2 regions of the Peribacillus sp. NPDC097225 genome follow, and region 2 is predicted to be linked to the other one. Evidence: predicted binding sites of a transcription regulator. Region 2 holds the regulator's gene; the other holds the start of a gene.
The links. Region 2 encodes LexA, which represses DNA repair genes until DNA is damaged. Its sites were predicted from a motif close to CGAACATATGTTCG; they were not measured.
Positions count from the first base shown of each region.

Region 1 (4,438 bases), on a different contig from region 2:
AGGAAATCAGGAAGTTTTCTAAAGAAACTGTCGCATCCACGGAATTGATTCGTGAAAAACTTGTGCAAATCCAAGAAGTGACCAAACTGATGGGGACCTCGATTAATCGAATCGCTTCCGTGGGTCAAGAGCAGGCTGCTTCCATTCAGGAAATTTCAACTTTTGTAGAAGAAATCAAAAAGATGTCTGATGAGCTCAATCAATTTACCGATAAGTTATAAGAGGAAGTCAACAGCTTTTGTTGGCTTTTTATTTGTTCACCGAAAAAAGCAGGGGTGTTAAATTTTTTCAGGTTTATGCACCCTTTCAAAAAAGTAATAACACAGAATCTCTTCCGTTTTATTACGAAGGCGGGGATTGAAATAGTTATGATGCTCTTCATACCCTTTATATAAAAAGCAATACATCGTGAATGATTCGTCGCCGTTTAATTTGCTTACCTTGATATTCCCCTTGCGCAAATAGCGACGAACCTCGACGAGATCCTCCTGGACTGACTTTAGAGCACGCTCAATAAGTTTTGAATAGGGCCTTTTTAATTTAAACGGACTTGATTCGATGACCTTGAGATCCCGGTTTAAGATTGTAATCACCATGGGAAGGTAGATGGCTTTTTCAATCATATTTCGGTCAGCCTCTGGAATACGGGTCATCATGACCGCCCCTTTCTAATTAACGTTCTCTTATTTTATGTATGTCGGATAATTCATAGAACGTATGTTCTTTTTAATATCCTAACTTAAGTGGATTTGATATGCAAGCGCTTTTGTCAATCACGTGAAATTTTCGTTAATAAGATTATGATTTCCTGAGTTAGGGAAAGTATGATGATAGATGGGTAATTATTCTTGCAATTTAAGAGGAAAGTGTTATATCTAAATTAGAACGGTTTTATTATGTGATGCTGCTTGATAGAAAGCAAGCCAAGGGAGATTGTCATGAATTTGGATACTATATTTGAGTGGATTACTCTTGAACATATATCAGGGCTTATTCAGCAATATCGTTCATTCGGCCCGATTCCAGGTATTTTACTGCCGATGTTAGAAGCGTTTTTGCCTTTTTTACCTTTATTTGTGTTTGTCGTGGCCAATGCTACAGCTTTTGGCCTATGGTGGGGTTTTTTATTTTCTTGGATTGGGGCGGTAGGTGGAGCGTTTCTGGTCTTTTTTGTTTTTAGACGATATGGACAGATGAGATTCTTCCGTTTTCTTCAGAAACATAAACAGGTGCAAAGATTGATGAACTGGGTGGAAAGCCATGGTTTCAGTCCATTGTTTCTCTTGCTTTGTTTCCCCTTCACGCCATCTGCCCTCGTTAATATCGTTGCAGGGCTCTCGAAGGTTAGCACGTTACAATATGCGCTGGCGGTAATCGGCGGAAAGGCAGTGATGATCTTTACGATCAGTTTCGTCGGATACGATATTGTATCATTGATTCAAAAACCATTACGTACCGTGATTGTCGGAATCATCATTTTCATCCTTTGGGTTGTCGGAAAAAGATTGGAAGTAAGGCTAAATAAAAGCATGAAAAAAGAAGAAGGGAAATAACTTAGAATATACAACTAGTAGGGGTTGGGGAATCTGAGAAAATCAAAAAAGCATTCAGTATCCGACTGGATAAAATCAGGCGTGCTAGCCTTTATCATTTACATCTTGATCCGTACCTTTTTCTTTTCAAGCTATGCCGTAGAAGGGGAGTCCATGCAACCTACACTGGGTGAAGGCGATAAACTCATTGTAAATAAAGTGAAATACCAAATCAGCGATATCAATCGATTTGATATTATAGTTTTCCATGCGCATGTCGGAGAGAATTATGTAAAACGGGTAATAGGTGTTCAAGGAGACGATATTCGTTATGAGGATGATTGGCTATACATAAATGGTAAGAAAGTGACTGAGCCTTACCTTGATCATTTAAAGGTAGGATACCCGGGCCAGGATTTTACGGGTGATTTTACATTGAAAGAATTGACGGGCAAATCCATAGTTCCTGATGGCAAGCTTTTCGTTATGGGTGATAATCGACTCGAAAGTGAAGATAGCAGGCACCTAGGTTATATTTCAATGGATAAGGTAGTAGGCAAAGTCGATGTAAGATATTGGCCAATACAAGATTTTAATGTGGATTTTATAGGTGAATGACTGTGGGAGCCCTCTATAGGAAGGGCTTTTTTTTGAACGGAATACGAACGTACGGTTGGTTTTCGTCGTTAGAAAGCGGTAAACTATAGGGAAAAGAGTCATAATTGGAAGAAGAATCGTGTCAAAAAATAGACAGTATTTCTGGTATGATAGGTCTAGAGATATTGAAATAAAAAGGGGGGAAACAGATGTCACTCCGGTTTTTAATTGGAAGGTCGGGCACAGGTAAAACATCGAAGGTATTGGATGAAATCCGCAACGGGCTAATGGAGAATCCTGAAGGGAATCCGATCATCTATCTGGTTCCTGATCAGATGACATTTTTATCAGAATATAAATTAATTAAGACGCCGGGACTCGAAGGAATGATTCGGACGCAAGTATTCAGTTTTAGCCGGCTTGCATGGCGAGTTCTCCAGGAGACAGGTGGCATGAGCCGAATCCATTTGGACAGTGTCGGCGTTAATATGTTGATACGGAAAATCATGGAGGATAAAAAAGATGAATTGAAAATGTTCCGCCGATCAGCGGACAAGCAAGGATTCGTCTCCCAGATGGAGCAGATGCTTGCCGAATTCAAGCAGTACTGCATCCAGCCGGGTGATATTCGGAGGTATTTGGACGAAAAGTCACCGGGTGGTGGTGGAGTACAAGATAAATTATCTGATCTAGAGCTCATTTATCAGTCATTTGAGGATGAAATGATCGGAAAATATTTAGATTCAGAGGATTATTTCACTTTACTGATAGAAAAAATGGCAGAGTCTTCGTATATAAAAAATGCAGATATCTATATAGATGGTTTTTACAGTCTGACGCCACAGGAATTAATGATCGTGGAAGAAATGATGAAGCTATGTAAGAGTGTGACCATCGCATTGACGCTCGACCAGCCTTATAGGCAATTTGCGCCGGATGATCTGCATTTGTTCAGGCAAACGGGAAATCTCTATAACCAGCTTTATCAAGCGGGACAAAGAACGGGGGTCTTTATCGAACAGGACCACATTCTGAACAGCACGGCGAAGTTCAATCGAAATCCTGGGCTGAAACACCTTGAAACATATTTTGCGCTTCGTCCCGCACAAAAGTACGATCAGCCATCTGGTGTAACGATTGCTCAGGCCGTTAACCGAAGAGCGGAGATTGAAGGGGTGGCTCGGAACATCCTGACGCTTGTCAGACAAGGTCAGTGCCGTTTTCGCGATATTGCGATTCTAATGCGAAATGGGGATGCGTACGAAGATATCCTCCAGACGGTCTTCCGTGACTATCAAATTCCGCTTTTCGTCGATTCCAAACGGACGATGCTCAATCACCCATTGATTGAGCTGATCCGGTCAACACTTGAGATCATCAATGGGTTCTGGCGTTATGAACCGGTCTTTCGTGCCATTAAGACCGAACTTCTATTTCCCCTGCAACAAAGTCATGACAGAATGCGCGAACAAGTAGACAAACTTGAGAACTACGTGCTTGCCAGGGGAATCAAAGGGGCTGGATGGACCACAAAAGATCGTTGGACCTACCGTCGCTTCCGTGGATTGGAGCTTGAGGACCGTCCCCAGACGAGTAAGGAAATGCAACTGGAGCAAGAGCTCAATGATTTGAAACACCTATTTACAGAGCCCATCATTAAGCTATCAAAACGGGTGAAGAAGTCGGCGAATGGAAGAGAATTGTGCGAGGCCCTTTATTTGTATTTGGAAGAATTGCATGTACCGGAAAAATTGGAAAAGATGAAGCTTGAAGCAGAAGAGGATGGCGATCTGGTGTCAGCCAGGGAACATGAACAATCGTGGAATGCAGTTGTTGATTTGCTTGACCAATTCGTGGAACTGTTAAGTGAAGAGGAAATCTCGATGAAACAGTTTGCGATCATTATAGAAGCAGGTCTGGAATCATTGGAATTTTCCTTAGTGCCACAGGCAATCGATCAAGTCCTCGTCGCTAATCTGGACCTGTCCCGATTGGATGACGTGAAGACAGCTTTCGTCATTGGCATGAATGAAGGGGTCTTACCAGGAAAAGCCGTTTCTGATGGAGTGTTTTCCGATAGTGACCGCGACATGCTTTTGGCGAGCGGGCTTGATGTTGCCCCAAGTTCAAAAGTGCGTCTTTTGGATGAGGAATTCACGGCCTATAAAGCCTTCACTACACCTTCGGAATCCCTTTATTTATCTTATCCACTCGCTGATGAAGAGGGAAAATCCCTTCTCCCGTCCTCTTATTTAAAACGAGTGAGGGATGTATTGCCTCATGTGAACGAGGCTTTTTATATGAACGAT
Region 1 covers NZ_JBIWDJ010000003.1:285,944-290,381, forward strand. Annotated here, with positions in the region: gene ACIQXH_RS11540 (methyl-accepting chemotaxis protein) at 1-221, shown strand, start outside; gene ACIQXH_RS11545 (YhjD family protein) at 279-653, opposite strand; gene ACIQXH_RS11550 (TVP38/TMEM64 family protein) at 939-1,553, shown strand; gene lepB (signal peptidase I) at 1,587-2,150, shown strand; gene addB (helicase-exonuclease AddAB subunit AddB) at 2,339-4,438, shown strand, end outside.
Region 1: the regulator LexA is predicted to act here: its motif matches at 2,195-2,208, upstream of addB (helicase-exonuclease AddAB subunit AddB).

Region 2 (4,438 bases):
TGTCAACTTCATTTCATCAGCACCAAGAGGAGCACCGTGAGCGGCAGACTTACCAGAGCGGTTAGGAGAACCATAACCGATTACTGTCTTCACTTCGATTAAGGTTGGACGAGCTTCATCAGTCTTTGCTTCTTCAATGGCTTTTGCGATTTGTTGTAAATCGTTGCCGTCTTCCACTCTCAGATACTGCCAGCCGTATGATTTAAAACGGTCTGCTACACTTTCACTGAATGATTGGCTAAGATCTCCATCAAGAGAAATATCGTTTGAATCATATAAAACGACAAGTCTTCCTAGTTGAAGATGGCCTGCTAAAGAAGCAGCTTCAGCTGAAACGCCTTCCATTAAGTCTCCATCCCCACAAATACTATATGTATAATGATCAACTACATTATAAGAATCACGATTGTAGCTTTCAGCCAAGTGACGTTCTGCCATTGCCATACCTACAGCCATTGCAATCCCTTGGCCAAGTGGTCCAGTAGTGGCATCTACACCAGCAGTATGTCCGTATTCAGGATGCCCAGGAGTTTTACTTCCCCATTGACGGAAACCCTTTAAGTCATCCATTGTCAAGCCGTAACCTGATAAATGCAGGAGACTGTATAATAGCATGGAACCATGTCCTGCCGATAAAACAAAACGGTCTCTATTAAACCAATCAGGATTTTTCGGGTTATGATTCATATAATCAGTCCACAGCTTATATGCCATGGGAGCTGCACCCATAGGCATGCCTGGATGACCTGAATTAGCCTTTTCAATTGCATCGATCGATAATGTACGAATTGTATTAATAGAAAGTGCATCTAATTTATCTAACATGTGTAAAACATCCCTTCCTGTAGTGTACCTCTTTATATTATATTGACTAACTTAATATCACAACTAAAATAACCATTTCTTGCACAGCTAATTCAATTTTCTACTAATTAAGGATTTACCAAGGTTAGGTTAAACCAAAAAAGAGAATACATACATCGATGCATTCTCTTTTTTCACTTTACATTCCTCATGAGTAATCCTAATGATGGGGCCATCATCAGTCCTTATTGGTTAATGTAAACCTTTTTTTTCTTTAATGTTTTTTATTTTTTGAGGCGTGACATCATTACCTTCTGGATCGATAACTTTAACATTTTCTAGCGTATCAGCCATTGAACGTCTAAATGTCTCCAAATACTCACTTCGTAAGGAAGTTTGCTCTTTCGCCTCTTCTACAGTTAAGCCCTCTCCCTTAGCTTTTTTAGAAAGTTCATTGATACGGGCCATTTTTTCTTTTGATAGCATAATTTTTCTCCTTTATATATACGGATATTGACATGGTATTAAAAAAAAAGTGAAATTACAAGTTCTATGATTGATTCTCCGGTGTACCTTGCTGGTATTCCAAGAATCTGCGGTGTACCGTTGCTTTTGACACTTCATAGCCAAAGCCTCTCAGTGTTGCCGCAATCTCCGCAAAAGTTAATCCATTCGAACGCAGTTTCACAATTTCTTCTATGGGTACTTCTTTACGATCCCTACCAGTGGAGTTTCTTTGGTTCTTCAGGTTTTTCTGGGGCCGGTAGCCATTTTCAACGGCCCTAAGCATACCACGTTTAATTTTCAGGTTATGTAGTTTACGTTGATATTCTTCTACAATACCAACAATTTGGATAACCATGGCATCAGAGTCCGATAACTCTAATTCACCATCATGAGAAAGTGTGAAGATCTTCACTCCTTCTTTAAGTACAACATGAAACAAGGCAATTTTAGCATTACCTCTTCCCAACCTAGTTTCATCTTGAATCAGGAGAACATTCGCTTCCTTTGTCTTAAAAAGATCAAGCATGTCAAATATCCCGTCACGGTTCAGTTCGTAACCACTTGCCTGCTCTCTTATTATTGAAACGACTTCCATGTCATTATGTTCTGCTAACTTTACTAATTCCTCTTCCTGCCTAGCTAGCGAGGTTTCCTGCGTTTCTTTTTCTGTACTTACCCGACAATAGATGACTGCTTTCATATGAACCTACCTTTACTGCTTACTAGCCAAACTTTGGACTACTTTTTCACTTTCAACTGGTATGACAATGATTTGACCTGCCTTAATCGTATCCGCCCTTACACCGTTATACTCTTCTATCCAACCAATGAATTCTTTTTTTGTCAATTCGGTTTGACCATATTCTTCTGAAATCTCCCATATAGTATCACCTTCGTTAATTTCAATCGAAAGGAAATCCCTATTTTGATTACTATCTAATGTGAAAGAGAATAAAATAGACAAGATAAATACAAATCCTGCTAATAGAATCGTATAAATATTATTTTTGCAAAATGTCTTCATTAATATCCCTCCATAGCGAATGTACGTTCGTTTTTAGTTGATGATTGAATTATAATACGAACGTTTGTTTCAGTCAACAACCAAATTCGAACTTATGTTTGTATAGCATGGAGAGCCATGCTATAATATAGCAAAGAATTATAGAGAAGAGGTGCGTATATGACTAAACTATCAAAACGGCAGCAGGATATTCTTGATTTCATAAAAGATGAAGTTCGTCAAAAAGGTTATCCACCTTCCGTTAGAGAGATTGGCGAAGCTGTGGGACTTGCATCAAGTTCGACTGTACATGGACATTTATCTCGTTTGGAAAGCAAAGGCTTAATCAGACGCGACCCAACTAAACCAAGGGCCATTGAGATTTTAAATATAGAAGAATCTAATAACATTCCAAAAACAAACGTAGTTAACGTACCACTTCTCGGAAAAGTAACCGCAGGTATGCCGATAACTGCCATCGAGAACATAGAGGAATACTTCCCTCTTCCTGAAAGTATGGTTCCACATGATGATCATGTGTTCATGCTTGAAATTATGGGTGAAAGTATGATTGAAGCAGGAATTCATGATGGAGATTATGTCATTGTAAAACAACAAAGCAATGCCAATAACGGAGATATCGTCGTGGCCATGACGGAAGATGATGAAGCCACCGTTAAACGATTCTTTAAGGAACCGGATTACATACGGCTTCAGCCAGAAAACTCCAATATGGAACCTATCATTCTAAGAGATGTAACCATTCTTGGAAGAGTGATCGGGCTATATAGGCAAATTCATTAAAAGCGCGCAAATTGCGCTTTTTTTTTATTATTTTAAGTCTATGTATTTCATCCCATGTATATGACAGAAAGAATACTATAATATTTTAATAGAGATGTTAGTCGATTAGATTAAGCCACTTAACTTACATGTTATGATGAATCTAAATATAATTGTAATATCAAAAGAGCTTTGATCAATAAACCGAGTCAAATAAACAAGGTATAATTCTTTTATATCCGGTGAAATTAGTTCAATAGACATTTCTTTTTGAAAGTGGTGTTACTATGGATTTTCCGACGATACATACGAATTTTTGGGATGCTGTAATTGCCATTCCAACTATCATGATTTTGACTCAAATCATAAAATACCTCTTTCCTATCCCCCGAAGTTACGTACCCACTATTGCTTTATGTCTTGGTTTAATCCTTTCTATATTCATAAGCCATCGGCATCACTTGACTACTGGGATTTTTATGGGATGGTTTTACGGATACGCCAGTATCGGTAATTACGCCGCACTTAAAACAGCTTTAGTTTCTTTTAGGAACTCTGATAATCATTCGGATTGATTAAACACTGATGGATTCTTCGATCGAAAACCTTTATTTTATTACGCAAAAAAACTGTCCAGTATTGTTGAACAGCATTTTCAAGCAATAATGGACACATATAGATCAGCTTTCTCTAAACCATCTACACGTGATTCTGGCAAATTCATTCAATCTTGTACCCTCTGCTTTCTACCTCCATCTTGTATTTCTCATGATAATGGATACAATAAACACAACAATTATGGCACCCAGTAACGCAGGCACAATGTAAAACCCTTCTGTCTCAGGTCCGATTGGCCCTAATATTGCAGTACCAAGCCATGCTCCAACAAATCCAGCAATGATATTTCCAATAATTCCACCCGGCATATCCCTTCCTAAAATCAGACTTCCCAGCCATCCAATTATTCCACCAACAATTAACATCCAAATTAGCTCCAAAAATAACCACCTCCTTTCTCTAAAATTTATGAAATTTTTTTATTAATAGAACAGACTTGTGACTAATGAAAATCACTTTAAGCTCCTCAGTCAATAACTTATCGGCTGTTTATATACTTCTACCTATATAGGTACTATAAAAGGCCGCCCTAAAAAGGCGGCCTTTAGTGTTTTAATCTTCCGTTTTCCCTACTCCAAAAAAACCATCCGGTAGGAATGATTGAAAATTATTATTTGGTTATAATAATAAATACCGCCAGACAACTGCAATTGTCTGGCGGCACCACATGGTAAAAAAGAAAACAATTAAATTGCTTTCTATACCAGAATAAGTATTTTAGCT
Region 2 covers NZ_JBIWDJ010000002.1:525,788-530,225, forward strand. Annotated here, with positions in the region: gene tkt (transketolase) at 1-825, opposite strand, end outside; gene ACIQXH_RS08435 (DUF896 domain-containing protein) at 1,057-1,290, opposite strand; gene ACIQXH_RS08440 (YneB family resolvase-like protein) at 1,355-2,011, opposite strand; gene yneA (cell division suppressor protein YneA) at 2,024-2,335, opposite strand; gene lexA (transcriptional repressor LexA) at 2,495-3,118, shown strand; gene ACIQXH_RS08455 (hypothetical protein) at 3,385-3,672, shown strand; gene ACIQXH_RS08460 (GlsB/YeaQ/YmgE family stress response membrane protein) at 3,844-4,080, opposite strand.